3 regions of the Paenibacillus sp. 1781tsa1 genome follow, and region 1 is predicted to be linked to each of the others. Evidence: predicted binding sites of a transcription regulator. Region 1 holds the regulator's gene; each other region holds the start of a gene.
The links. Region 1 encodes Rex, which represses fermentation and respiration genes when NADH is low (regulators of the CRP and FNR family bind a similar motif). Its sites were predicted from a motif close to TTGTGAAATATTTCACAA; they were not measured.
Positions count from the first base shown of each region.

Region 2: a site for Rex is predicted at 4,100-4,117, ahead of nirB (nitrite reductase large subunit NirB). Genes of this name have one in related genera too.
Region 3: a site for Rex is predicted at 7,138-7,155, ahead of nadA (quinolinate synthase NadA). Genes of this name have one in related genera too.

Region 1 is NZ_JAMYWY010000001.1:4,444,725-4,454,819, forward strand. It holds gene NKT06_RS19965 (AAA family ATPase) at 1-86, opposite strand, end outside; gene NKT06_RS19970 (hypothetical protein) at 79-606, opposite strand; gene NKT06_RS19975 (cell wall elongation regulator TseB-like domain-containing protein) at 907-1,437, opposite strand; gene NKT06_RS19980 (amidohydrolase) at 1,477-2,781, opposite strand; gene NKT06_RS19985 (redox-sensing transcriptional repressor Rex) at 2,768-3,421, opposite strand; gene dinG (ATP-dependent DNA helicase DinG) at 3,640-6,501, opposite strand; gene NKT06_RS19995 (tetratricopeptide repeat protein) at 6,644-7,291, opposite strand; gene panD (aspartate 1-decarboxylase) at 7,385-7,768, opposite strand; gene panC (pantoate--beta-alanine ligase) at 7,761-8,657, opposite strand; gene panB (3-methyl-2-oxobutanoate hydroxymethyltransferase) at 8,654-9,529, opposite strand; gene NKT06_RS20015 (biotin--[acetyl-CoA-carboxylase] ligase) at 9,878-10,095, opposite strand, start outside.
Region 2 is NZ_JAMYWY010000001.1:5,016,862-5,026,956, forward strand. It holds gene spoVAD (stage V sporulation protein AD) at 1-179, opposite strand, end outside; gene spoVAC (stage V sporulation protein AC) at 176-679, opposite strand; gene NKT06_RS22650 (M42 family metallopeptidase) at 1,362-2,435, shown strand; gene NKT06_RS22655 (hypothetical protein) at 2,616-2,939, shown strand; gene NKT06_RS22660 (metal-dependent hydrolase) at 3,223-3,930, opposite strand; gene nirB (nitrite reductase large subunit NirB) at 4,207-6,636, shown strand; gene nirD (nitrite reductase small subunit NirD) at 6,692-7,018, shown strand; gene NKT06_RS22675 (formate/nitrite transporter family protein) at 7,066-7,848, shown strand; gene NKT06_RS22680 (YfbR-like 5'-deoxynucleotidase) at 8,137-8,766, shown strand; gene NKT06_RS22685 (response regulator transcription factor) at 8,767-9,576, opposite strand; gene NKT06_RS22690 (sensor histidine kinase) at 9,580-10,095, opposite strand, start outside.
Region 3 is NZ_JAMYWY010000001.1:59,098-69,192, forward strand. It holds gene spoIIE (stage II sporulation protein E) at 1-937, shown strand, start outside; gene NKT06_RS00290 (VWA domain-containing protein) at 1,023-1,775, shown strand; gene NKT06_RS00295 (serine/threonine protein kinase) at 1,759-2,706, shown strand; gene tilS (tRNA lysidine(34) synthetase TilS) at 2,751-4,190, shown strand; gene hpt (hypoxanthine phosphoribosyltransferase) at 4,243-4,782, shown strand; gene ftsH (ATP-dependent zinc metalloprotease FtsH) at 4,883-6,928, shown strand; gene nadA (quinolinate synthase NadA) at 7,228-8,166, shown strand; gene nadB (L-aspartate oxidase) at 8,202-9,836, shown strand; gene nadC (carboxylating nicotinate-nucleotide diphosphorylase) at 9,833-10,095, shown strand, end outside.

The DNA.
Region 1 (10,095 bases):
GGAACAATGTTAACACCAGTAAAAGCAAGAAAAATAATCAACACGGGGACAAATCCAATGGCAATTTCTTTGGTCCACTTAGGCATTAGGCCACACTCCTATCTGACCGGGCACACGCGGCAGAATAATAAACTTGCTGGCATCTCCGTCTCTGAGACTGACATATACATTGTTGTCATCCATCGCTGTATTTACCTTTATCCCATTCGTCGCCATCTTCGACAACGTTGGTGTAATCTCGGTGTACTGTTTGTTCTCCATCGCCTGAGCTACGGTAAACATCGCATCACCCCACCAACTTTCCAGTGCTTCACTGGAATGATCCACAACATCCAACTTTAGTGAACGAGTTCCAATCAAGGTCTGTCCTTCTTTGTGAATATATTGTACCAGTCTGCCCAAATCAACATCAGGTTGCAGATCCAGTTTCAATTGTACGTCATTGCGGTTAATAGTTAATTGAACGTCATTGACTCCATCGTACTGGGTAACCATCTTTTCAATCGGATTCTGCAAAGCCACCTGACGATACACAAACCAACCTCCAAACAACACAACGGCTGAAATGACGGCAGTTAAAGCAATAGGCAATACTTTTAGCTTCAAGTGAATTACCCCTCCCAGATTTTGGCCTAACCTACTGGCTTATTGGTATATACGAATATGTGCACATTGACTCCTGCGAAAATTTCGACAGGTTTATTTGTTTTGAATGTAACAATGAGTACATATCTGAGTATATCACATCGTATATACAATTTCGAAGGCGAAAATATGAATAAATTATTAATTTTAACTATTTAAATCAAAACTGTTCACAGGCAACACAAAGAACCGGTTCAGTCGGATATCCGTCTGCCGGTTCTTTCATTTCTATGATTCTCTAGCTAAGTTACTCTATTGGTTCTAGCTGTTCGGGAGTGTGTAGACCAAGTCCACCTGTTCTCCATTGCTAAAACGATAAAATCGATAGTGGTTATGCGTACCGTCTTTATAATACACTTGCCACACATATATTCCATTCACAACTCCGGGCATGATTCGTTTAATCTCACCGGCAGGAACTTCGGAACTAAAGCGATTGCGTATCTGTGCTTCGGACATCCCATTCTGCAGCAGTTCACTGTGTACAGCGTTAGCACCTGTAGCAGGTTGATTGTTTGCATCGAATTTAACCCAGACCATTACATCCTGGTTATCCTTGTTTTTGCCGATCAGGGTCCAGTAGATGTTGTCAGAGCCTTCTTTATCTCCCCAGATGTACTTACGCAGTTCATCATAAGATGTAATGCCCAGTTTCTCCTGTGCTGCCTGTATGGCGAGCGCTTCTTCCTTACGCTGGTCCTGTGTGACATACACGTAATAACGCTGAAGCCCAAACAGAATCAGAACCAGTGCAAGCAGCGAAATCCATATCCACTTCTTTTTTTTCTTCAAAAGCCGAACTTCCTTTCCCTATGATGCTCTGCAATGCAATTAACGAGCAAGCAAACCATCAAATGCCAATTGAGACTCACGCAAAATGCGCTCTTCATCCAGCGTCAGACATTCGCCATGTTTGACCACTTGTTTTCCATCTACCCATACATGCTCCACATCTTTGGCAGAGGCCGAATAGATCGTATGTGAGATCAGGTCTGTATGTGGGTAGAAGTGTGCCTGTTCAATGTCCAGGGCGATGAAATCAGCCTTCATGCCTACCTGAAGCGCTCCGGTATTGTTCAGGAAGATGGATTTAGCACCATATGAAGTTCCGAGTAGTAACGCTTCGCCCGCTGGCACTGCCGTCGGGTCACCAGACACACCTTTGTGGATCAATGCAGCCAGTCTCATTTCCTCAAACATATCCAGGTTGTTGTTGCTTGCCGGTCCGTCTGTTCCGAGTGACACGGTAACTCCTGCTTTCAGCAACGCAGGTACCCGCGCAACACCGGAAGCAAGTTTCAGGTTACTTCCCGGGTTATGGGATACAGCCACATCATGGCGGGCCAAAATTTCAATCTCTTCATCATTCAGATGCACCGCATGTGCAACCAGGGATGGACGGGAGAAAAAGCCCAGTTTCTCCAGATGTGCCACAGGACGCAGTCCATAGTCTGTAACGTTCTGCTCCACTTCACGCAGCGTTTCCGACATATGTGTATGCAGAGGAAGGTTAAGGTCATTCGCGACCTGTACAAGCTTCTCTATGTAGTCAGGAGGGCATGTATATGGTGCGTGTGGCGAGATTACGGTTGTGATGCGACCATCTGCCTGTCCATTCCACTCACGTGCAAACGCTGCCGACTCCTCCAGCTTCCGCAATTGCTCTTCTTCCGAACACAACCCGATTACACCACGTGCCAGTGCTGCTCTAACACCGGATTGTTCCACAACTTTGGCAACTTGATCCATGTGATCATACATATCCAGGAAAGCTGTAGTTCCGCCTTTCAACATTTCAAGCACGGATAGCGAAGTTCCCCAATATACGTCTTGTGAAGTCATTTTCGCTTCCATCGGCCACATTTTTTCCTGCAACCATACTTGCAACGCAAGATCGTCTCCGTGTCCTCTGAGCAACGACATCGCTGCATGACCATGCGTATTGATCAGACCCGGCAGGAAAAACAATCCTTTTCCATCCACTTTGGTGCAATTTTCGTCTCCATCCGGCAATGTCTCACCAATATGCACAATCTTGTCATTCTCAACAACCATGTATCCATGAACCACATTCCATGTTGTGCCTTCATTTACAGCAAATTTGCCGTTATGAATTACCCATCTATTTGTTGTCATCTTCCTCGTCGTCCTTTCCAGTCTCCAAGTAATAGGCCAAACTAAGCAGATCCGTTGTAAAGTCAGCATGGTGAATGCGGATATGTGGCGGTGTTTTTAGAATGGTTGGTGCAAAATTAAGAATTGCTTCGATTCCGGATTCAATAAGCTGATCGGCTACATTTTGAGCTTCCGTATCTGGAACTGTAATAATCCCGATGCGGATGTTATCCGTCTTAACCGCTTCCGTCAATTCATTCATTGGTTTTACCGTCAAACTGTTGATTTGACTACCAATCTTCGGTCCATATGCATCGAATACAGCAACAATCTTCATGTTGTCTTTCAGATATGCGTTGTAGTTGGACAAGGCCTGTCCGAGGTTACCCGCGCCTACCAGAGCTACATTAATTTGCTGATCAATTTTGAGAATGTGACGAATTTTCTCGATCAAATAGGATACATCATATCCGATCCCTTTTCGACCAAAATCACCGAAGTAAGCCAGGTCTTTTCGAATTTGGGCAGGATTCAGATCCAGCCTCTGTCCAAGCTCTTGAGAAGAAACAGTAGCCACCTCACGCTGATGCAACTCGTTCAAATAGCGCAAGTATACAGGCAGACGTCGTACCACCGCTTCCGAAATTTTATCCGATTTCATTCTTGCTCCCCCTTACCAATGCCACGATAAAATAATAGATGAAAAGATGAGCATTCTGTATAAACTCCAAGATAGACGTGACATTTTATACAGAATGCTCCTTGTAATTTAGGTTATAAGTTCTTACGTGCAACTGCATTAATCGGATACGGAAATATCTAATAAAGTTTAACGCCAAATGATCGTGTCATGCAATGATATAACGAACAAAACAACCATTATTCTTGTTCATTAACAGGTTTTTCTAACCACTCGGTAATTCGTGGAACCATCTGCTCCGTGAGCATATGCTCCATTTTGGGACCAGGTAATGAATATAAAAAGAATTTGCCATAGTACGCTTCAATCACACGTGTATCATAAACAATGACAATACCTCTGTCCTTCGCTGTACGCACCAATCGGCCAAATCCTTGCTTGAAACGAATGACCGCTTGCGGCACAGACAGTTTCATAAATGGATTTTTCTTTTGCTCCTGGAGCAACTCACTCTTGGCTTCCACCAACGGATGATTCGGCGGCTGGAAAGGCAGGCGCACAATAGCGAGACAGGTCAGTGCTTCTCCCGGGATATCTACACCCTCCCAGAAGCTGCTCGTGCCCAAGAGTACCGTAGCTTTGGCATCCTGGAACCTGCGAGTCAACTTGGAGCGGCTTCCACTGTCCACACCTTGGCCCAACAACGAGATGTCGTTACCAGACAGTGCCTCCTTCAGCGGATCATAGACCTGTCGCAGCATCTTGTATGAAGTAAACAGAACCATCATGCGTCCACGCGTGGAAATTGCGGTCTCTGCAAGTGATTGCACCAGCATATTGACAAAGTGCGCATCACCCACACTGCCTTTCACACTTGGGAAATCACGGGGAATCACTAGAAGTGCCTGATCGCGATAATTGAATGGTGACGGCAGCATCGACGTTAACAGCCGATTATTCTCGGAGGCTTCCTGTAAGCCAAGCTGCTCAATCATGAACTGGAATGACTTATCTACAGATAGCGTAGCCGATGTAAGCACAACACTTTTCTTTTTATCAAAGAACAAATCCTTCAGTTGTGCACTGACATCTACAGGTACGGCATACAGTTGAAGAGATTTACTTCGGAACTGACCGCTGGCTTCCATCCAGTACACCGTTTTGGCATCATCCATACGCATGAAGAATCGCAGATTCTCCTTCAATGTGGTCAGATCTTTCAGCAATCCTGTAATGTCCGTAATCAGACTATCCGATTGATAGTCATCCTGATCCTCTTTCACCTCAAGCAGCAATTTGTCCCCTTTGCGAACCAAATCGCCCAGAGTCACATAGATCTGGTTCTCCAGATCCTGCAACTCCTGCCATTTCGCAGGTTTCTGAGATGCCTTCAGGCGCAGGGAAAATTGCCCTGTCTCTCCCGGTGAAGCATCACTTCGTTCAGGCAAAAGACCGAACAGGGCATCGCTCATACGATCCCACAGTTCCTTAACCTCAACAGCTAGCGGGAACATCTGATCCACCATGGAGCCCCATTGCACCGAATTTTCATGCCCGGATAACTGCGAACGAAGCATAGGCAGTTGTCCATTACGACTGTCTTTAAACAGACGGGTCAGGGTATGAACCAACGTGAAATATTTCATATGCATTCCAAGATGTTTACCAGCTACATCCTCCAGATGATGGGCCTCATCGATCACAAGACTCTCATAGGCTGGCAACAGCTGATGTGCTGCTTTGACATCCGTAAACAGTTTGGAGTGATTGGTAATTACGATATCAGACAACCCGGCCTCATGTTTGGCGCGATGATAGAAACATTTGCGGAACCATGGGCAGGATCTTCCCAGACAGGACTCAGATTCGCTCTGTACCGTCTCCCAGAAGTCGCCTCCGCGTCCGCTAAGGTTAAGCTCCTCATCATCTCCAGTTTCGGTCTGAGTAAGCCACACGATCATCTGAGCGGCTGTGAAATAATCCTCTTTGGGTGTGGCGAATTCACGTTTATTGATTTTGTGCTCGAATTTGCGCAGGCACAGGTAATGTCCACGTCCCTTGAAGACAGCAGCCTTAAACGGAAACGGAACCACTTGGGTCAGCATTGGAATATCCCGCTCTCTCAATTGCTCCTGCAGATTGATCGTATGGGTGCTGACCATGACTTTCTGTTCTTGTTTCACACTTTCGTAAATCGCTGGCAACAGATAACCCAGAGATTTACCGGTACCCGTTCCAGCTTCGATCAAGAGATGTTTCTCTTCATCCAGGGCTTGCCTTACACTGCTGAACATTTGAGTCTGCGCTTCACGCTCTTCGTAATGATCCAACGTATCCTTCAGGTTCTCCCGAACCTGGTCCATAAACTGTTCGAAGCTTACACCATCGAGGGGGTTACCCTCCCGTTCATCACGTGGTGCACCAATATCGGTCCAATCACTTACATTAAGAGCAAGCTGCCGATAATAGGTATGTCCGTCCAGATCCTGAATCGGCTCTGCTTCCTTCTCACTGCGCATCCCGTCCAAGAACCAACCCAAGTCACTGTCTTCTGGTGCGAACAGGTCACTGAGCCGCTGAATCGTTATGAGCGGTAATTCCTTTAACTCATCCAGACACTTGAGCAGCACATAGGCTGTCGCCAGTGCGTCACTGTCTGCCTGATGAGGGCGATCATGTTGAAATCCAAATTCAGTAGACACATAACCGAGTTGATAAGAACCCAGTGATGGGAACGTAATCTTCAGAAAATCAATGGTATCCAGAATACGGCCAGTGAACGGCAGATAACCACAACGGTCAAGAGCATTCTGCAAAAAGTGAAAATCAAAAGCTACGTTGTGTCCAACAAGCACCACATCGTTAAGCAGCGGAACCATCTCCATCATCATCTCTTCGAGTGAAGGAGCGTCCGCCACATCTTCATCGGTAATACCCGTTAACCCCGAGATAAACGGGGGAATCGGGACACCAGGGTTCACATAAGAACTATATATTTGAGTTATGCTGAAGTCATGATCTATGATGGCAAGTCCGGCTTGTATAATCTCACCGTCGGACTGCGTGCCGGTTGTTTCGAAATCCAATACGGCAAATTTCATTGCAATATACGGTCCCTTCCATTCCAGTCTATGTTACAGCATAGCAAAAAAAAGGGGATTTGAAAATTAACTGACAAAAAAGCGGTGTCCCCGCCGCTATGCCAAAGGAGGGAACACCGTTTTTTTGTCGCCGAATTCCCGCTTAATGAAGGGTCGTCAGCTGATTAGCATATTGCAATTTTCCCCTGTTCAACCTGCATGCTTCCATGTTGTACAGTGGTTCGGTCAACGTCGGGTCATACTGAAGGGCCTGTGCAAAGAGTGAACATGCACCCTCCGGATTCCCAAGCTTGGCTTGAATACAGCCCAGGGCATTACATACAAGTCCCTTCAAGCGAGGTGAACCCTTAAGGTACATGATCTGCTGCAAATGTGTCCCTGCTTCCGCCATTTGTTCCAAATTCAGATAGGCGAGTGCCAGGTAAAAACGAGTCAATGCACTCTCCGGATGGTCGGTCACAACCCGGGAGAACTGCAAGATCGCCTGCGGATACATCTGTAATTTGAAATAGCCCTGTCCTCGACTGAAACATTCCAGATGGAGTTCAGGCAGAGCGGTAACAGCTTCCTGTTCCGGTTCAAGGGAAGCAGGCTTATCCATCTCCCGCTCCCTCACCTGGCTCATCTTTTCTTCAAACATCAGCCATTCATCCAGCATTCCGTCACTCATCCGCTTAAGCAAGTTCCACTTTTGCAGCAATTCTTGTTTGTTCAGACCTTCAGCGGAAGGATAGCTCTTGATAATTTCATCTAACATGTCGTTCATTTCTGCGAAAACATGCTGGAACATCGTTGCATCCCCACCCTTGAAAAAATGGATTAGTGCAGTGACCTGTACTCATTTTTTGCTTCAAGGGCCGATTTCATTCTCCTTACCAGTCGATTACATAATTGTTGCGTGGACTTCCTGCTTCATGGTTTGTACAGGCTTATTCTGTCCATCTACAAATACAACGGTTGGTTTGTGAGTATTTGCCTCTTCTTGCGACATCATGGCATAAGAAATGATAATGACGTTATCTCCAGGTTGCACCAGGCGTGCAGCTGCGCCGTTAAGACAGATGACCCCGCTTCCGCGCGGTCCTGGAATCACATAAGTTTCCAGACGTGCACCATTGTTGTTGTTCACAATTTGCACTTTCTCGTTTTCCATCAAGTCGGATGTTTCCATTAAGTCTTCGTCTATGGTAATGCTACCCACATAGTTCAAGTTGGCTTCCGTTACCGTAGCCCGGTGAATTTTGGATTTCATGAGTGTTCTAAACATGGGACAGTACCTCCGATTTTTGCAACCTTATATTGTCAATCAATCTTGTTTTTCCGAATTTCACCGCAAGTGCAATGAGCAGATCGTCACGTCCTTGAACTTCTTCCTGATCTGCGAGCGGCTCCAGACTTGGAAAAGCCTGAATCTCAGCGTAGTCGATCACTGCAAGCGATGAGGTTGCAATCTGCTCGCGCAGAATACGACGGATATCTGCGGCGTTTATAGCTATACCCGTATCTGCGGCTTCCTGAGCTGCGCGCAGTGCCTTCGACAGAACCAACGCCTGTGTACGCTGTTCTGCGCTAAGATAGACATTACGTGAACTAAGAGCAAGACCATCCTCTTCGCGAACAATCGGACAGGGAACAATTTCTACAGGCATATTCAAATCATTCACCATCTGTTGAATGACCGCGACCTGCTGAGCGTCTTTCATACCAAAAAATGCACGCTGTGGCTGTACGATGTTGAAAAGCTTGGAGACTACAGTCGTTACTCCGTTAAAATGTCCTGGTCGGGAAGCGCCACATAGGCGCTCAGTCAATTGTGAAACAGATACCGTTGTCTGCGTTGCCTGTGGATACATCTCTTCAACTGAGGGAATAAATACGATATCTACTCCTTGTGAGCGTGCTGTTTCCACATCTCTGGCTTCATCCCGCGGATAACTGTCAAAATCTTCATTAGGGCCAAATTGAATCGGATTAACAAATATGCTTAATACCACGATATCGCTCTGTTGTCTGGCTGCCTGCATCAAGCTTGCATGACCTTGATGAAGATAACCCATTGTCGGTACCAGACCTACAACGGACGAACTGGACCGAATCGCTTGACGCTTCAAGCTTAGTTCCTGTCTCAACTCTGCGATTGTCCGTAATACTTTCATGAGTTACTTCCCACCTTTTCCTTGCGTTGTCCGTACAGTTGGTCCAGAACACCATCCGCAGCACTGAATACATGCTCTTCGGCCGGGAACGAACGATCTTTCACTTCTTTCACGAAAGCTTCGATGCTGGTTCTGATTAGTGTACCCACATCTCCATAGGTTTTGACAAAACGTTTGGGCGTATACGGAGAGGCGTATTGAACCACATCGTGGAATACCAGTACCTGACCATCACAGCCTCGTCCTGCGCCAATTCCGATGGTTGGGATGGACAGTTCCTCCGAGATCGCCCGTGCAACTTCTTCCGTAACCAGTTCAAGCACAATGCCAAACGCACCAGCAGCTTCCAGGGCTTTGGCTTCATCCATCAGACGTTTCGCATCCGCTGCATCCTTGCCCTGAATGCGGTAACCACCAATCTGATTAACCGATTGAGGTGTCAGACCGATATGTCCAAGAACAGGTACGCCTGCTTGCACAACGGCTCTGACGGTGTCCGCAATCTCGACTCCGCCTTCCATTTTAACCGCATGGGCATGCCCCTCTTGCATCAGTCGACGTACGCCCTTAAGCGTCTCGTCCACGCTGCCATGATAAGTCATAAAAGGCATATCAGCCACAATAAACGTCTTCTCAGCCCCACGCACTACGGAACGTGTATGGTACACCATGTCGTCGATGGTCACCGGAAGTGTCGAATTATAACCCAGCACTACATTGCCAAGTGAATCGCCAACCAGGATCAGATCGATACCTGCTTCCTCTGCGAGGAGCGCTGTTGGATAATCGTAAGCCGTGATCATGCTAAGCGGCACGCCATCCTGCTTGTATTTTTTCATCTTCACAATATTCATCGCTTGTTTGTTCGCCATTTTCTCTCATGGCTCCTTTCTTCTTTTCAAATAAAACGCAACAAAAAAACCTTTTAGTTTTCCACTAAAAAGTCCCGAAAAGTCAAAAAAGAGTCACTTGCGATCGTCCCTTCTGTCTCGGTCCTCTTCGGCTCAGAGCAGAATCCAACAACTCACTTAAACGTATTTCATTCTTGCACTGCGTGCGGTCTGCTTATATCAAACACATCAAAGCAGAACAAAGGTTACTGTTACGGGAGTGCAATTCGGTCTGTATTAGCCGATATCGCCTCACGAACACAGTATACCAAAGTTCTGCTCAAACTTCACGTCTTATGTTCATTTTACCAATAAAATTCGACAAATTGTTTAAGGTTTCCAGGAAATCTCACCAGAGATGACTAGCGCATGTTCACCACCGTGTTTCTCCACAAGGAGTGCTCCTGAAGCGTCCAGACCGATTGCCTTCCCCTCAATGACACCCTGAGGATTCGTCACTGTAATCTCTCGATTTAACGATACGGACAGGGCCTCCCATAGAGCTGAGATCACACCGAATCCTTCTTTTTGATACAAAAAATATAACT
Region 2 (10,095 bases), 570 kb from region 1:
TCGAGCAGTTTGCGTTCTGCCTTCTCCCACGTCTTCTCGCCGATCTCAAGGTTGTCATAGATGTAATCAAAATCAGATGACAAGGGACCCTTGCCCTCATCAGGTCCTACAACTGCCGCCCTGCCGATAATTCGCGGACGATTCTCAAATTGCCACGTTTGGCGACCCAATCGCTTCACAGGTGCCCACCTCCAAATCCCAAAAAGGCGTACACGATGCCTACAATAAAGGCTGCCACGACACCGAATACGATAACGGAACCAGCAAGTTTAAACATGTTGGCCCCAACACCAAGTACCAGCCCTTCAGCACGATGTTCAAGTGCAGCAGAGCACATGGAATTGGCAAATCCGGTTACCGGCACAGCCGTTCCTGCTCCTGCCCATTGAGCCATTTTATCGTATACGCCAAGACAAGTCAGAATAACCGATATGAGAATCAAGACCGCCACCGTAGGATTGGAAGCTTCCTTCGATGTCATGTCGAAACCGGCCATGAAAGCCTCTTGAATGGCCTGTCCAATCAAGCAGACGGTACCTCCTACCAAAAATGCCTTGAGGCAGTTCTTCAGGATTGGACGAGGCGGCTCATGTTTTTTTGCAACTTTTTTGTATTCCTTTTCATCCATGGACAGGGACGACGATTTCTTTTCGCTTCCGGATGCAGATTGAGCTGGCAAGATACAAGACCTCCTCTATGTCAAAATGGTTCAAAGCTACGGCTGAATGCCAATGAGTGTAATCCTATATTCATTGTTTGTTAATCCTCGGAAGGTTATGTATCCGGCGACGAACAGCATATGTTTCCAACAACGTCATACGGTGGAAACAGGTTAGGAATACGCCGGATCTGCGGGCTCATAGATACGTTCTATAAATAAAGAAGAACAATCACGAGCAAGATAAAAAGAACGATGAACAGTACTTTTTCCGTGCCCTCTTCTGGAGGCTTCATTTGATATTTAGCTCCTTCCTGTGTGAAGACAAGGAAATATGGAGTACAAAAAACTTCATAAAATGATGACATCTCCTCTGTATATTCATATTCATTGAACTAGCATCGGGACTGCGGCTACAGCGGATAAAGTCATGAAACATGGATAAGGCAAGCGTCCAAAATATGCCTTAAATACGTGACATAAACATGGACAATCACTTGCGCAAGGTTCATACTGTAATGTGACCAGTGGTTAAATAACAAGTCCTCAACATATTAATGTACGTGTTCAAAAAGTCTGGTTTTCAGTACCAAGAAGTTGAGATGAAGATAGTCGACTTTTTGAACTACATCTAAAAGGACAACAGGCAGGTAGCCGTTCTACTGTGACCTGAAATACATACCAACAGAGGAGTTGTTGACACATGAATGAAAAAACGATGGAAATGTTTCGCACTTTGACGGAGTTTCCCTCCGCATCCGGTTTTGAACGTGAGCTTCGCGGCTGGATGAAAGAGCAGCTTTCCGCTTATACGGATGAGTTCGTCCAGGATCGCCTGGGGAGTCTATTTGGTGTATTACGGGGAGAGGAATCCGGTCCTAAAGTTATGGTAGCCGGACACTTTGACGAAGTTGGTTTTATGACTACGGGCATTACCGAAACAGGTATGATCAAATTCCGTCCACTGGGTGGATGGTGGAGTCAGGCTGTACTTTCTCAACGATTGGAAATCATCACACCTGATCGTCGGATTACCGGAGTTGTAGGTTCTACACCTACACACTTGCTGGACGAGTCTCAGCGGAACAAACCTGTTGATCTGAATTCCATGTATCTCGATATTGGAGCAGACAACCGTGCCGAAGCAGAATCCTGGGGCATTCATCCAGGGATGCAGATTGTGCCAGTCTGTGAGTTCACGCCGATGGCGAACCCGAAAAAAATTATGGCCAAAGCGTGGGATAATCGTTACGGCGTAGGTCTTGCACTTGAATTGGTTGAAGCACTGCATAAGGAAAAACTGCCTAACACACTTTATGCTGGTGCAACAGTTCAGGAAGAACTGGGGCTTCGCGGTGCACGCACGGCGGCCAATCTGATTCAGCCTGATATCTTCTTCGCACTTGACTGTAGCGCAGCGAATGATATGACAGGTGACAAACAGTCATTTGGACATATCGGAGAAGGAGCATTACTTCGTATTTTTGACCCGGGTATGTTCACTCATCGCGGAATGGTGGAATATGTTCAAGATACGGCTTCATCCAATCAGATTAAAATGCAGTATTTCATCTCACCAGGTGGTACTGATGCAGGTCAAGTTCACCTGAGCGGTATTGGTGTACCATCAACAGTTATTGGTATTTGTGCACGTTATATCCATACCTCTTCTTCCATCATTCATACGGATGACTACGATGCAGCCAAAGAACTGATTGTTAAACTGGTTAAAGGTCTTGATCGGACAACGATGAATACCATTATTGATAATGCGTAGTTTGGTTAAATGGAAAATCCTTAAATATTTATGCCTGAAAGAGATGTCCCGTCAGACCGGGATGTCTCTTTTTTTGGTTTAATCAACTAGATTAATAGGTCGAACATTATGGAGACTGCCACATAAGATATAAGATAATGAAAGATCAATAACCAAACACCAACCAGTGGGGGATCTGTTATGGCAGTGGGAAGGAACGGAAAATCAAATAAAGGTTCTAACAAAAAACCAAACGCTGCTAATACCCTCCTTAACGGAAGCCTCAAAGGGAAAAATCTCGAACTGATTGTAGCAGCGTTATTGGTGAGCGGAAAGTTGAGAGTGGATGCTGTCACGTTGTTTCGTGAGGCTACATTGATTGTAGAATTGGTTGGTCAATATAAAACACTTCAAAAGGTCACACCCTCCAATTCAGACAAACTGGTACAATTCCTGGATGAAACTGGCGGCGATATGACGCTGAATGATGTTATACAGGCATTTCAACAGAGGATCAATTCCTAATAGCCAAGAAATGGGGTGGACATCATGTCCGAGTTTGACGGAACCGGGTTTGCGGAACTGTTAATTGTGCTTATTCTTGTTGTTTTATTTGTATTTGGTTCTACTGACATCGATACACTTAGCGGTACACCTACAAAAGTCTGAACTTACTCCTCTCCTGAAATTGTGCTTAGCTTAGTCATCAATGATTTCCGGTCAGAGACCACCAGACACTCTGTTCATGTAAAAATCTTCAATTTAAGAACGCCAGCCCATAAAAATTGGCTGGCGTTTGTCGCTTTAATTAAAGAAATAACGGTGAGAATGCAATCCAGGCCAAAATAAGGGTAAGCACAATGCAGACATTCTCTACAACGGCCCCACGCTTGGTTCCTGTACTCATCAGATTCACCCGTATACGCCATTTGAGCGGTGGTAACGGACGAATGCCACGATTGGTTAATGAATCGGCCAACAGGTGCATCGCATACGCTGTGCCTCCCGCTACCCAGATCTCCGGTCCCTGCTGCTGGGTCGTACTGTAGAGTAAACCAGCCCATATCGCAGTGCCGTATAGGGTATGCGTTAATCCCCTATGCGTTAGCGTAGTGCACAGCATAAGCAGGCTGCCTGCAATCAGATTCCAGGGGGCAAATGCGTGACCGTAGAACACCAGACCGAGTCCAATGGCGAACATCAACACTTTGCGAAGCGAACGCGAAGGCAGGAATGACACGAGCGCAATGAGGATCGCAAGCAACAGGTTCCATGGTTTGGCATGAACATAGAAATACACGAAGACAGCTGTAGGCAACAGAATCGTCTGTAACAACCTGATCAGACTGTTAGGCAAGGCTTTCGATACCAGCAGCGAATTCGGCTCATCGATGTCAGGCAATAATGAACCAATCAGAGCAACCGTAACTGCCGGTGCAGTCACCGGCATACCAGCCAACTGCAGCACAGATAGCGATACGCCTGTCCCGATAATAAGGTGGGATCTTCCCATCATGATGCAAAAACGTCCTTTCGAAGAGATAGGGAACATACATAGCCCACTTTTGATAGTACAACGAAACCAAAACAAGAACAATAGTTCGTATTTCTTATTTGTTTGAAAATAAAAATAAAATTCTGTGATGGGGCTCACACCAAAGAATTTATGACTGAACTATCTTTATTAGTGAATTAAATCACATAAACTATCGTTAACACCTTGTATAATTTCAAATATAAACCATTAAAATTTTGGGTACTGTACAGCGTCTATTCAAGGAGGCATACACACATGAACGGAAAAAAAGAGAACCTCATTATCATTGGTAACGGTATGGCAGGAATCAGTACCGTTGAACAAATTCTAAAATTAACTACGCGATTTGATATTACCGTTTTTGGCAAAGAGCCCTATCCCAACTACAACCGCATTATGTTGTCTTACGTACTGGAAGGAAGCAAAACGCTCGACGACATCGTCCTGAACGACCTACACTGGTATGAAGATTACGGTATTACGCTGCACACAGGCACAACAGTCACACGAATCGATGCCGAGACACACGAAGTTTTGACTGAAGATGGCACTCGTGTTCCTTACGACAAAATTATCATTGCAACAGGCTCCAGCTCCTTCATTCTCCCCGTACCGGGACATGACAAGCAAGGCGTAGTCGGTTTCCGCGATATCGCCGATTGTAATGTGATGCTCTACGCTGCTAAACAGTACAAAAGAGCAGCCGTTATCGGGGGCGGACTGCTGGGTCTTGAAGCTGCCAAAGGTTTGGTACAACTCGGCATGGAAGTTACCGTAGTGCATCTGATGGAAGATCTGATGGAGCGTCAGCTTGATCCGCAAGCTTCAGCCATGTTGAAGGCGGAACTTGAACGTCAGGGTATCCGTTTCAAAATGGGTGCTCAGACTGCCGAATTATTAGGCGGCGAACGGGTTGAAGGAATTCGTTTTGCCGATGATTCCGTACTGAATGTTGATTTTGTTGTCATGGCTGTCGGCATTAAACCCAATACGGCTGTAGCTCGCGAAAGCGGTATGGAAGTGAACCGGGGTATTGTCGTAAATGACTATATGCAGACTTCACTTGACAATGTGTATTCGGTTGGGGAATGTACAGAGCACCGCGGGGTATGTTACGGCCTCGTTGCCCCATTGTTCGAGCAGGGCATGATTCTCGCGAAACATATCTGTGGTGTAGAGACGGCTCCTTATGAAGGTTCAGTAGTATCCACGAAATTGAAAATTTCGGGTGTGGACGTCTTTTCAACTGGTGAATTCATCGACAGTCCGGAACACACCGTCATTTCACACAAAGACGACTGGAAACGGACCTACAAAAAAATTCTGCTCCGCGATAATAAAATGGTCGGTGCCGTTCTCTTCGGTGACATTACGGATTCTGCCGAATTGCAGAAACTGATCAAACAACAGACTAAAATGACCGAAGAATTGTATAGCTCACTCATGGGGACAGGCTGCGGCGGTCATAAGAAAACCACCTCTGTAGAAACGATGGCGGAAGACGAGATTGTCTGTGGATGTAACGGTGTAACTAAAGGCACAATTGTCGATGTCATCACGAACCAAGGACTTACCAGCGTAGATGAAATCAAAGCCTGTACGGGTGCAACCCGCTCTTGCGGGGGATGTAAACCTGTTGTGGAACAGATTCTGCAATATGTACTTGGTGATAACTTCAGCAGTGGAGCCAAACAGGGCATATGCGGATGTACTTCCATGGGACGGGATGAGATTGTAGCCGAGATTCGTGCAAAGGGATTGCAAACGACCAAAGAAGTCATGAATGTACTGGGTTGGAGTCAGCCTGAGGGTTGTTCGAAGTGTCGCCCGGCAATCAACTATTATCTTGGCATGATTGCACCAGACACACATGAAGATGAGAAGGAATCCCGTTTTGTTAACGAACGCATGAACGCAAATATTCAAAAAGATGGGACCTATACGGTTGTACCTCGGATGTATGGCGGGGTGACTACACCAGCGGATCTCAAACGCATTGCTGACGTTTCAGTCAAATATGATGTTAAAGCAGTTAAAGTTACCGGCGGTCAGCGCCTCGACTTGATTGGTGTCAAAAAAGAAGATCTGACTAAAGTGTGGGCTGAACTGGATATGCCTTCAGGTTATGCATACGCCAAATCGCTGCGTACGGTCAAAACATGTGTCGGCTCCCAATTCTGCCGATTCGGTACACAGGATTCCATGGCAATGGGCGCTCGCATCGAACGTAAATTTGAACGCCTCGATCTGCCAGCCAAGTTTAAATATGCCGTCAACGGTTGTCCACGGAACTGTGCAGAGGCATGTACCAAAGATATCGGTATTGTTGGTAACGACGGAGGCTGGGAAATCTTCATCGGTGGTAACGGCGGTATTAAAGCAAGACTGGCTGATTCCCTATGCAAAGTGAAAACGGATGAAGAGTTGATTGAATTGTGTGGAGCGATCATGCAATATTACCGCGAGACAGGTAACTACCTGGAACGGACTTCGGAGTGGGTGGAACGCATGGGTCTGGAGCATATTCGTTCGGTTGTCGTGGATAACCTTGAGGAACGCAAAGCATTGATGCAGCGGATTGAATTCGCACTTGAGCATGTGGAAGAACCTTGGCAAAAAGCGATTCGCAATGAGGAAGGCCAAAGTAAAATGTTCCATGGTATCGAAGTGTCGGCTCGTCCATAAGCAAGCTTGCAAGAATAATACTGGAGAATGTTAAATAGATAAGGAGTGGTTTAAGATGACGACAAAACAATCAGCCACCTACTTCCCTGCCGGAGTAGTTGAAGAATTCCTGCCTCGAATCGGAAGAGTAGTTGAGATTCAGGACCGTCAGCTTGCTGTCTTTCGTGCATCGGATGGCACCATCTTCGCTGTGGATAATCACAATCCCCACCCCAAGGGTGGGCCGCTTGCAGAAGGCATCGTGTCAGGACATTATCTGTACGATCCGCTGTATGATTGGAAAATTGACCTCACTACCGGTGTTGTGCAAGCACCGGACAATGGGCAAGTGCAGATGTATCCGGTGAAGGTAGAGAACGGCCAGGTCTGGATCGAAATATAGCTCCATTGAAACGTTCATAGATTGATGCAAATAATGGGGGAACCGTGATGTATACACCAAGTGTTGAGGGAATTATTGAAGCTGCGGTTAAAAAACGGGATCAGATGAACTCCAATCTTTCACGCTACATGGTTGCCGCCTTAATGGCGGGTGCCTATGTAGGACTTGGCATCGTATTGATCTTCAGTATTGGTGCTCCGCTCCTTGCGGCGCAGTCACCACTGCAAACCATGTTGATGGGCATGTCCTTCGGACTCGCCCTCACGCTGGTCATCTTTGCAGGATCGGAACTATTTACAGGCAACAACATGTTTTTCACCATGAGCACGCTCGCAGGCCGGACCACAGTTAAAGATACACTGAAAAACTGGGGACTCGTCTTTCTCGGCAACTTGTTAGGAGCGATCCTGCTCAGCCTGCTTATTGTAGGCAGCGGCCTGTTCAAAACGGCTGCGCCTGAACATCTGTTATTCGTCGCTTCAGCCAAAAAGATGGCCGCCCCCGTATCGGAGTTGTTCTTCCGCGGCATTCTCTGTAACTGGCTCGTCTGTCTGGCGATCTGGATGGCTGCTCGCACGAAAGAGGATATCGCCAAAATTGCGCTCATCTGGTGGTGTCTGTACGCCTTTATTGCAAGTGGGTATGAGCACAGTGTTGCCAATATGACTTTGCTGTCCTTGTCTTGGCTGTTGCCAAACCACCCGGATACCATTACACTGGCAGGCTGGTTCCACAACATGGTTCCGGTAACGCTTGGTAATATCATCGGTGGTGCCCTCTTTGTCGGAATGGCTTACTGGTATACTTCACCGGTACGTAAAAAATCATAATTCTTCATTCAACAGCAACTATGTAGCGCCAGGTAACACAACATCTACACATTAAAGCCACGATGGATGCCGAACTTACGTTCAGTCACACACATCGTGGCTTTTTATGGTTTATCGATAAGCTGCGTACTCTCTCGAATGGTTCCCTTTCATCCTCTCATCCTTCTATAGAGAATTAAAATTCATTTTACCTTCGTCGCTATCCGCGTTAATCCACAGTTGACATAACTGGTGTATAGTCGATGGATACTCACACCTATACTCAATCAGCAAAGGATGATCGCTTATATGGGAATCCATACGTACTTCAGGTCATTGAATGATCTTGAACGTATTATTCGTACACCTGGCAAATTCAAATTCGAAGAACACAGCGTCTCCGCTCATTCTTGGAAAGTGGTACAGTACGCCAAAACACTTGCAGATATTGAGGAGCAGCATGGAGTCACCGTGGATTGGAAGAAGTTATACGAGATCACCAGCAGCCATGATTATGGCGAAATCTTCATTGGAGATATCAAAACGCCGGTCAAACACTATTCACTGGAACTGCGTTCGATGCTGCAAAAGGTAGAAGAAGGCATGGTTGAGCATTTTATCAATGAAAATATTCCTGAAGAGTTCCAGCCTATTTTCCGCAGACAGTTGCGTGAGGGCAAAGACCAATCGGTCGAAGGACTGATTCTGGAAGTCGCAGACAAGATGGATCAGGTATACGAAGCCTTTGCCGAACTCCAACGTGGAAATACGGAAAAAGAATTTATCGTCATGTACCGTTATGCCTTGGTCAAAATCAAAAATATCGACCTCCACTGTGTGCAGTATTTCCTGGAACAGATTCTCCCCGACATGATCGATGAAGGTATTCGCTCCCCGTTTGATATTCGCAAAATAACCGAAGAAGCTCTTGCCCAGTAATCAGCTCAAGTCAACATGGTTCTCATCATCCATGGACAGGGCTTTTTTTCGTTCCTGCAATTGCAGTCGGTACTCGCTAGGGTACATGCCCGTTTTGTTTTTGAAGATCCGGCTGAAATAGTGGGAGTCGCTATACCCCACAGCTCCACCAATCGTCTTGATATCCATATTCTCATGGGTGACGAGCATGCGCTTCGCTTCATTAATCCGCAGACCTGTCATATATTTCAGCGGAGTCTCCCCCGTTACTTTCTTAAAACACTTTCCTAGATAGTCCACACTAAAATGCATCTGTCCCGCCATGTCCTGGAGTGTAATCTCATGCATGTAATTCTGCTTCAAATACAGCTTAACGGCCTCTGCAATGTCCTCTGGCTTCACCTGCTCATCCAGCACGGCACTAACATGGGCAAGCGAATCCACAGCACTCCCAAGCTTTAATTCCATCGCATCCAGCAGTGTGCGAAGCTGTTCTTCCGATAATGGTTTGAGCAGATAATCCTCCACCTTGTAACTGATCGCCTGCCGTGCATATTCAAATTCATGATAACCGCTTAGTATGACAATTTTCACATGCGGATAGGCAAAGTACAGATGTTTGGCAAGTTCCAATCCATTCATTACTGGCATCTGTATATCCGTTATAACCAGATCAGGTACGGAATGTTCAATGAGCTGTAACGCTTCCTGACCATTCCTCGCTTCACCAATCACCTCGAACCGGGTGTCCAGCTCTCTGAATTTGCGCGAGACATTCCGGCGAATTAGGGCCTCATCTTCCACAATAATCGTCCTATATTTGATTGTCATGGGTTAGTCATGCTCCTTTCCAATGGAACCACCTATGGTAATCTGGACACCGCCGGAAGGCTTGTTCGTAATCTGCATGCGGGCTGCCGGGCCATACCATAATTTCAATCGGACCCATATATTTTTGAGACCCATCCCGTTAATTTCGAGGTCAGGCATACGCTCCCACTCCTGCGATTGTTCGATGTAATGCATGATCTTGGCAAGTGCCTCGGGTTCCATGCCAGGCCCGTTGTCTTCCACATGGATCTGCCAGGTCTGCTGTACCGCATCCATATCTCCAGTAATATTCAGTTTCCACGGAGGGGTATCACCCAGTCCATATTTCATGGCATTTTCAAGTAGTGGTTGTACCATCAGCATCGGAACCTGGATATGCTGCATCTCTTCCGGAATATGAAACTCGTAGTGCAGATCATCTTCAAACCGAATCTTCATACACTCCAGATATCGCTCACAATAATCCAGTTCTTGAGACAGTGGAACCCCGTTTTTGCCGGGAGTAGAGATATAACGAAG
Region 3 (10,095 bases), 4.4 Mb from region 1:
GGGCCTGTCCATTCACTCTATTGAGATAATCAATCTGGAAGCGGGCAATGTGGAAATTGAGATCGTACATGCATATACACGGGGATTCGATGAGTGCCGGAAAATGATCGCTCCGCTGATCTCGGATGTACTGGACGAACATATCGCCGTCTTGCATGAGACGATGACCGACCCTCGCCAGGGACTGGCGACAGTTACGTTTGGTTCAGCCAAAACGTTCGAGGTAACCACCGGTGTTGCTGCTGCTGCCAAAGGGGGAGATGTGATGTCAGGCGACAGCTTTAGCACGGTTGAGTTAGGAAACGGTACATTCGCGGTCGCGCTCAGTGATGGAATGGGTAATGGAGAACGGGCACGCATGGAGAGCAGCGCGGCGTTGAACATACTGGAGCAGTTGTTACAGTCCGGCATGGACGAGAAACTGGCGATCAAATCCGTGAACTCCGTTCTGATGCTGCGCTCCCCTGAAGAGATGTATGCCACAGTCGATATGGCGCTGATTGATGAATATACGGCAGAGACAACGTTTATGAAAATCGGATCGACGCCAAGCTTTATCAAACGTGGACAGGAGGTTATTCAAGTTTCAGCCAGCAATTTGCCAATCGGTATTATTAAAGATATTGAAGTGGATTTGGTGACGGTACAGCTACAACCAGGTGATATCCTCATTATGATGACGGATGGCATCTATGATGCACCGGGGTATGCTGTGAACAAAGAGTTATGGATGAAACGGCTCATTCAAGAGATTGATACCGATGATCCACAAGATTTGGCCGATTGCCTGCTTGAAAGTGTCATAAGATATCAGCAGCATGAAATTTTGGATGATATGACCGTCGTTGTTGGAAAAGTAGAGCATTTCCGTCCTGAATGGGCCACACTGCGTGTGCCTGGCATCAACCGGATGGAACGACCACGGACCGTCAGCTAATTGCATATTCTTCTGTTTGAAGTCTCTTCATTCTGGCAATGCTAGTCATAGAGTTGGAGAGTAACGAATAACGGAGGGATATCGGATGAAGCAAATCTTATTGATCACCGACGGTTGTTCCAATGTTGGACCAAGTCCGGTGCTGGCAGCGGGCGAAGCACAGGAAGAGGGGATTACGGTTAATGTGGTTGGCGTGATTGATTATGGAACCATTGGTGAGCTGGGTAGCCGGGAAATTGAGGATATTGCCAGAGCCGGAGGTGGAATCAGCCAAATTGTAGGTACACGGCAGCTTGCTCATACCATGCAGATGATGACAAGGAAAACGGTGGTTCAGACGATTCAGCAGGCGGTTAATAGAGAGTTAACACAAATTTTGGGAGAGAAGGAGCCCAAAACCGTAACCGATCTGGAACCTGCACAACGCGCCCGGGTCGTGGAAGTGATGGATGACATGGCTGAAACTACAGCCTTACAGGTGATATTGCTAATAGACGTCAGTGCCAGCATGAAGCCCAAACTGGCTGCGGTAGAAGAAGGCATTCGCGATTTAATGTTGAGTTTGCAGGCGCGTGTAGGTCAGAGCAAGCTTTCCGTATTTCATTTCCCGGGACGACACAGTGGAGAAGATGCGGTAATGGATATTGACTGGACAACGGATCCAGGCCGTGTTCGGTCCCTGTTTGGAAGGTTGCAGATGAAGGGTGCAACACCGACAGGTCCTGCAATTCAGAAGGTGATTGATTTTTACCGTTATGGTACACTGGAGAAACAGCAGGAAATAGAAGGGAACTATCGCATTGAAAGAGAAGGGATGCTCGGTGACAACGTTGTCTGACGCCTCTTTCCCGCCAGGAACAGTGGTTACAGGGAAATGGAATCGCAGTCGTTACACGATTCGGAAGCTACTGGGCAAAGGAGCCAATGGCATCGTTTTTCTTGTCCAACGGGGTGAAAATGGCAAACACTACGCGCTAAAAATGGGGTTTGATCCGGTAGATCTGCAATCGGAAGTCAATGTGCTCAAATCTTTTCAACTACAGCGTAATCATGAAGCCCTTCGGCAGAGCGGCATTCCTTCCTATCTTAAAGATGTGGATGATTATGCCGTTCGTGGCCGGGATATTCCCTTTTATGTGATGCGTTACGTTAGAGGTGAGGCTCTTCATCACTTCATTCGGCGTCAGGGGACAGACTGGACACTTCTGGTTGGACTTAGGCTCTTGCAGAAGCTGGCACAATTGCATCAGGCGGGATGGGTGTTTGGTGATCTTAAACCTCAGAATGTGCTGGTATCCGATTATGGGCAGGTGGAATTGATCGACTACGGCGGAGTTACGTCTATTGGTCGAAGCGTTAAGCAGTTCACCGAATGGTATGATCGGGGCTTCTGGAATGCAGGCAGCCGTACAGCAGATGGTACCTATGATGTGTTTGCATTTGCATTATTGTTGATTCATGTACTTGAAGCAGACGCGCTCAAGGCACTGGCAGCAGAAGGATTACCGCAACTGCGAAGTGTGAATCAGCTCGTAGCGCTGGTGGAGCGCAGTGAACGACTGGGTCCTTTTCGCAATTGGACGATTCAGGCACTACGAGGTCAGTTTCGTGATGCAGGTCATGCGGCACAAGCGTGGAAGGAAATGATGGCTCGTCCCACGCCACTTCGCCGTCGTTCCAAAAGTACAACACCGCGCTGGCTTAAGAACGCATTCGCTGTATCTGTGATTTTACTTATTGGAGTGCTCATCTATGCACTACGTTTCTGATCTGTGAGAGTGCATATACATAACGCAAGGAATGAGGAACAGGTATGGAGGCTTTACGCTGGAACATGCTGGTGAAGAACGTGCTGGATGCAGCGGAAGAGCATCAGTTATGGGTTCCCGGGGATCGGATTATCGTCGCAGTGTCGGGCGGGCCGGACTCGGTGGCTTTTTTGCATATCATGCACGAGATCAGCAAGCGGCATGTCCCGCTTGAATTGATCTGTGCGCATGTGCATCATGGTTTCCGTCCCGAATCTGATGATGAAGCGGAGAAAATGATGGAACTGGCACAGCAGCTTGGCATTGCATTTGAATGGACCAAGGCCGATGTTCCTTCATATATGGAGCTGACGGGTCAAGGACCACAGGAAGCGGCCCGCAACAAGCGGTATGCTTTTCTACATGAAGTAGCTACCAAATATAATGCCGCAAGCATCGCTTTGGCACATCATGCGGATGATCAGGCGGAGACAGTCATGCTTCATTTGCTTCGTGGAACCGGCTTGTCGGGACTCTCAGGAATGAAGTTTAAAAGGCGAGAAAAAAATGTGGAACTTATTCGTCCATGCCTTCGTATAAACAAGACAGACCTTGTAGAAGCTTGTAATACCCAGGGTTTTATGTATTTCAATGATGAAAGCAACGCCTTGCGTAAATATCGGCGTAATGCCATTCGCTTGGATGTGCTTCCTTTTTTGGGGCAGTATAATGGACAACTCACGCCGTCATTGAATCGGCTTGCCGAAATTGTGGGTGATGAAGACGATTTCATGGAGCAGAGTGCATATGACACATACAGGTGTCTAGTGCAGGTGAACGGCGGAAGGCAAACCTTTGAGGTGCCTTCCTTCTTGAAGTTACATGTCGCTTTACAACGAAGGTTGATTAAACTAATATTGAATTATCTGCCTTTGGACAGTGATTTTGTCGACTTTACCCGTATAGAAACCATTCGACGCAAGGTCATGGAGACCCATGTGACGACCTGGAGCCTGGATATAGGACAGACACTCGCCTGCACTCGGGAGTATAATCTGATTTCTTTTGGCATACGGACGGACGTACAGGATCAATCTTACGAGTATCGTCTTGCGCAATGGAGTGGAACTTATGAGCTTTCACTCACCCCAATTAATCGATATATTCGGTTGATGACGGTGAGTCCCGAGGACTATCATGTACCGGAATCGGCGGATCAAGCCGCGTTTGATGCGGATCAACTGCTTATGCCGCTGGTTGTGCGTTCACGGTTACCTGGAGATACCATGAAAGTAATGGGATTAAACGGAAGCAAAAAGGTGAAAAATATTTTCATCGATGAGAAAATCCCCCCATCTGTCCGTCCACGTATTCCTGTGGTATGTGATGGAGCAGGTCATATCATCTGGTTACCGGGTGTTCGACGGTCCAGTGTGGCTCCTGTCAGGGAGGGCACTTCCGCAATCCTGTACATGACTGTAGGCGATTCAGCGATTCAGGGGTAGTGGTTATGGTTCAGGTAAGGCTTTCATAGTATAACTTAGGAGGTTCGCACAGTTGCAGAACGACATTCAGGAAGTATTGATCAGTGAAGAAGAAATTCAGAGTAAAGTCAAGGAATTAGGCGCAACACTAAGTGCCGAATATGCAGACCGCAATCCTTTGGTCATTTGTGTGCTCAAGGGTGCGTTTATATTTATGGCTGATTTGGTTAAAAACATAACGGTACCTGTTGAAATGGATTTTATGGCGGTATCCAGTTACGGCGCTTCCACCAAGTCATCAGGTGTTGTCAAAATCATTAAGGATCTGGATGTAGCCGTTGAAGGACGGGAAGTTCTGATTGTCGAAGATATTATCGACAGCGGACTTACACTCAGCTATCTGATTGAACTGTTAGAAAACCGTGGTGCCGAGTCGGTGCGTGTGGTTACGCTGTTCGACAAGCCTTCAGGCCGTAAAGTTGAGTTGGAAGCTCATTACACAGGCTTTGACATTCCTGACGCGTTCATCGTTGGTTACGGTTTGGATTTTGCGGAGAAGTACCGGAACCTGCCCTATATCGGGATTTTGAAGCCGGAAGTCTATAGTAGCTAATATCCTGCCCGACCCAAGCCTTGAGCTGTTCATGGCTTCTGTTGAGAAGCCATGTCGGGCTATGTTAAAATAATTAAAGTGTCTCGAGAGGAGGTAGGGGATGAATCGGTTCATCCGGAATTCTGGTTTTTATTTGATTCTTTTTTTAGTTGTGGTGGGGATAGTCCAGTTCGTCAGCAATGGCGGCGAAGCCACCGATAATCCTAGATATGATCAGTTGCGTGCAGCGATCAAAGCCAACAATGTCTCTGAATTGACGGTTCAATTCAACGGTCAAACGTATCTCGTGACCGGTCAATACAAGAAGGCACCTGATGGCGCCAAATCAGAAAATTTCTCAACGTATATTCCTCCTACGGATGAGGCAATTAGTGAGCTTGTAGCTGCAAGTGAAACTAACAATTTCCAATATCATCAGGAGCCAATGAAAGGTGACAGCATCTGGTTGACGTTGCTGACTTCCTTTATTCCTTTGATCATTATGTTCCTGCTGTTCTTCTTCCTGTTTAATCAGGCTCAAGGCGGCGGCGGTAAAGTAATGAACTTTGGTAAAAGCCGTGCTCGTCTCTATAACGAAGAGAAGAAGCGGGTTACATTTGAAGATGTTGCGGGTGCTGACGAAGAGAAACAGGAACTTGTTGAGGTTGTAGACTTCCTCAAGGACCCTCGTAAATTCGCAGCAGTAGGTGCACGGATTCCTAAGGGCGTATTGCTCGTAGGTCCTCCAGGTACAGGTAAAACGTTGCTCGCTCGTGCCGTAGCCGGTGAAGCGGGTGTACCATTCTTTAGTATTTCAGGTTCCGACTTCGTTGAAATGTTTGTCGGTGTCGGTGCATCACGTGTACGTGATTTGTTTGAAAATGCGAAGAAAAATGCGCCATGTATCATCTTTATCGATGAGATTGATGCTGTAGGACGTCAGCGTGGTGCTGGTCTTGGTGGTGGTCACGATGAGCGTGAGCAAACACTCAACCAGTTGCTCGTTGAAATGGACGGTTTCGGAGCTAACGAAGGTATTATCATCGTAGCTGCAACGAACCGTGCAGATATTTTGGACCCTGCCTTGCTGCGTCCAGGACGTTTTGACCGTCAAATTACGGTTGACCGCCCTGATGTAAGAGGTCGTGAAGCTGTCCTGAAAGTACATTCCCGTAATAAACCACTGACTAAAGATGTGAAGATGGATATTATCGCGAAGCGTACAACAGGTTTCTCTGGTGCAGATTTGGAGAATCTCTTGAACGAAGCGGCATTGCTAGCAGCACGTCGTAATCGTAAAGATATTTCCATGAAAGAAGTTGACGAAGCGATTGACCGTGTCATCGTTGGTACGGAGAAGAAAAGCCGTGTCATCAGTGATCGTGAGAAACGAATCGTTGCTTATCACGAAGCAGGCCATACCATTGTAGGATACTTCCTGGAACATGCTGATATGGTACATAAAGTGACCATTATCCCGCGTGGACGTGCGGGTGGATATGTAATCATGTTGCCAAAAGAAGACCGTATGCTGGTTACCAAGCAGGAACTGTTGGATAAAGTAACCGGACTTCTCGGAGGTCGTGTAGCTGAAGAATTGTTCATCGGAGAGATTGGTACTGGTGCATACAGTGACTTCCAGCAAGCGACAGGTATTGTTCGCAGCATGGTTATGGAATACGGTATGAGTGAGAAATTGGGACCTATGCAATTCGGAAGTTCACAAGGCCAGGTATTCCTTGGTCGGGATATCGGTCATGAACAGAATTACTCGGATTCCATTGCGTATGAGATTGATCAGGAAATGCAACGCTTTATCAATGAATGTTATGAGAAATGTAAGGACTTGCTTGTTAAACATTCAAAAGAGATGCATCTGATCGCTCAAACTTTGCTTGAGGTAGAGACTTTGGAAATGGATCAGATCAAGCAATTGATCGAAACTGGTTCCTTAACTCCAAAAGCAGAGAACGACAATGATGGTGAAGGCACACCAACTGAAGGCGGAGAGCCAATCATCGACAACATCGGTGATGTGCGTGTCCGTATTCAAGGTAAAGATGAAACGCCTGAGCCACCAGCCGGAGATATTCCAAACGAAGCTCCGAATCTGGAAAAAGGTAATAACAATAACCCGGATGATGGCGGAACGAAGCCAACGTCTTAATGCATAATACATCTGGCTAGGACAGCAGGTGAAATCAGGAGAGCCCTCGGGCTCTCTTTTTTTGTCCATTATTTTAAAAGAGGATAGATAAAGATAAACGGGAGTTAGATGGCGAACCAGTTAGCAAACAGGTGGTTAAGGCGCAGTACTGGGCCTTTTTCATTTATTGACAGAGTCGTGAACGTTGTGTAAATTAGTTGTTAAACCGCTTGTGATTCGTTTCTCAAGCGAAGTTAACGACTTAGGTTAGCCCTACGAAACAGCGCATGACGCTGTCCCGATAAAGGAGAGGATCACAGGTGGAAGCTCTGGCTTTAGAGCGCAAGGCTGAGATGAACCGCGAGCTGCGTGAGCGGCTGATGGAATTGAAGAAGGAACGTAATGCCATTATTCTTGCCCATTATTATCAACGTGATGAAGTACAGGAGGTTGCTGACTTCCGCGGAGATTCGTTTCTGTTAGCCCAGAAGGCAGCACAAACAGATGCCGATGTGATTGTTTTCTGTGGTGTTCATTTTATGGGTGAAAGCGCTAAAATTTTGGCGCCGAACAAAACAGTTATTATTCCGGATGAACGTGCGGGCTGCCCGATGGCAGATATGGTGAACGTGGATGGACTACGCAGATTGAAAGCACAACACCCTAACGCCAAGGTTGTTACTTATATCAATTCCTCGGCTGAGATTAAGGCTGAGACTGACATCTGTTGTACTTCAGCGAATGCGGTTCGGGTTATTCAATCAGTGGATTCCGACGAAATTATCTGGGTACCTGATAAAAATTTGGGACATTATGTGCAGCAGCATACAGACAAGAAAATGATTATCTGGGAAGGTTACTGCAACACGCATGATATGCTCACAGTCAAAGATGTGGTGGAAATGCGAGCCAAGCATCCAAATGCAGAGTTTGTTGTTCATCCAGAGTGTCGACCTGAGGTTGTAGAGATGGGTGATTTTGTAGGTAGCACAACAGCTATTCTGGAGTATTGCAAAAATTCATCAGCGAAGGAATTTATCGTAGGTACCGAAGATGGTACAGGATATCAGCTTCGTCTGGATAGTCCGGATAAACAGTTCCACTTTGCTACCAAGTTTCTTGTATGTCCCAATATGAAGGTGAACAACTTGAAGAAACTGGTGAAATGCCTGGAAACGATGAAGCCGCAAATCTACGTGCCACCGGCTGTTGCCGACAAAGCCAGAGAATCACTAGAGCGCATGTTGTTGGTAAAATAGGATGCGCTACTCTTGCTCCAAGACAGGTGAATAACATGATACCGCAATATTTAGTTGATTTTGATCTGTCTGCGCTACCCATGGTAGAGACGGATGTATTGGTTATAGGCTCAGGGATTGCTGGTTTGTTTACTGCCATTAAGGCAAGTGAACAACAACGTGTATTAATGATCACGAAGAAGTCATTACTTGAAAGTAACACCAGATATGCGCAGGGAGGAATCGCTGCGGTTATTGCTGAGGATGATTCACCTGCATACCACTTGCAGGACACACTTGTTGCAGGAGCGGGCTTATGCCGCTCCGAGGCGGTAGAGGTATTGGTGAATGAGGGTCCGGACGGAGTGAAGGAACTGATTCGTTTAGGTACTTTGTTTGATCTGGAGAACGGCGAGTTGGCATTGACGCAGGAAGGTGCGCATAGCCACCGCCGTATTTTGCATGCCAACGGGGATGCCACGGGATATGAGATTGTACGTGCACTTGCTGTCGAAGTGAATGAGCATCCTGGGATTGAAGTATGGGATGAGCATTTTGTTGTTGACCTGATTACAGAGCGAGGGGAATGCATTGGCGCACTGGTTCAGAAGGATGACGGATCGCAAGTATTCGTGAAGGCACAGGCAACCGTTCTTTGCTCTGGTGGGGCAGGACAATTATACCGATACACAACGAACCCCGACGTAGCTACTGCCGATGGTGTAGCGATGGCTTATCGGGCTGGTGCTATCGTGCGTGACATGGAATTCATCCAATTTCATCCCACCTCTCTTTGTTACCCGGGGGCCCCGCGTTTTCTTGTGTCAGAAGCAGTACGCGGCGAAGGAGCATATCTGCGCAATGTGAAGGGCGAACGCTTCATGGATCGTTATCATGCCCAGCTTGAACTAGCACCACGCGATATCGTGGCACGAGCGATTGTTAGTGAGATGGAGTCCACCAACAGTACCTTTGTGTATTTGGACATTACGCATGAACAGCCAGAGATGATCAAGCATCGGTTCCCTACCATATATGAGACTTGTATGCGTTATGGATTAGACATGACAACGGACTGGATTCCCGTTGCACCTGCTGCCCATTACATGATGGGTGGAGTGAAAACGGATTTGAGTGGAGAGAGCAGCATCTCTCGATTATTTGCTTGTGGCGAGGTGTCTTCTACAGGAGTACATGGAGCTAACCGCCTGGCAAGCAACTCTTTATCAGAAGCGATTGTATTTGGGCGGAGAATTGTTGATCGTATTCAATCTCTTCCTCAGCTTGGTTCATTACAAGTAAGAGCGGGTGCGCCTTCATCTGGAACCATGAATAGCAAGATCAACAAGATCATGGAAGAGCAAAAGCCGATATCCGAAAGACGCTTACGATTACAGAAAATGATGGTTCGTCAGGTAGGCTTGCGCCGGAAAGGTGAGGACCTGCAGAAGGCCATGGACAAGTTGCAACAGGAATTGCAATTTTTTGATCAGACACTCACTCATAAGGAAGAGCTGGAGTATGCCAATCTTCTGACCTGTGCCTGGTTAGTTACAAGCGGAGCATTACACCGCGAGGAGAGTCGGGGGGCTCACTATCGTGAGGATTTCCCGGCACGTGATGATAACGTGTGGCAGAAGCATAGTCTGCAGCAGCGAGAACAAGCGATTGTGGAGGAATTGATGTCATGATACTGAACGGATATAATGAAGGGCTTATCGAATCAATCAAAAACTGGCTTCGTGAAGATGTTGGTGCAGGCGACGTTACAACGAGTGTGACGATCCCAGCAGGCAACCAATCCAAGGCCATTATACACGCCAAAGACAATGGTATTATTGCAGGCATGACTGTGGCTGAGCTGGTATTTCAGGTCGTTGATCCCGATCTTGTATTTACACCCAAGGTAACAGACGGAGACAAGGTTACCCACGGCACGATTTTGGCCGA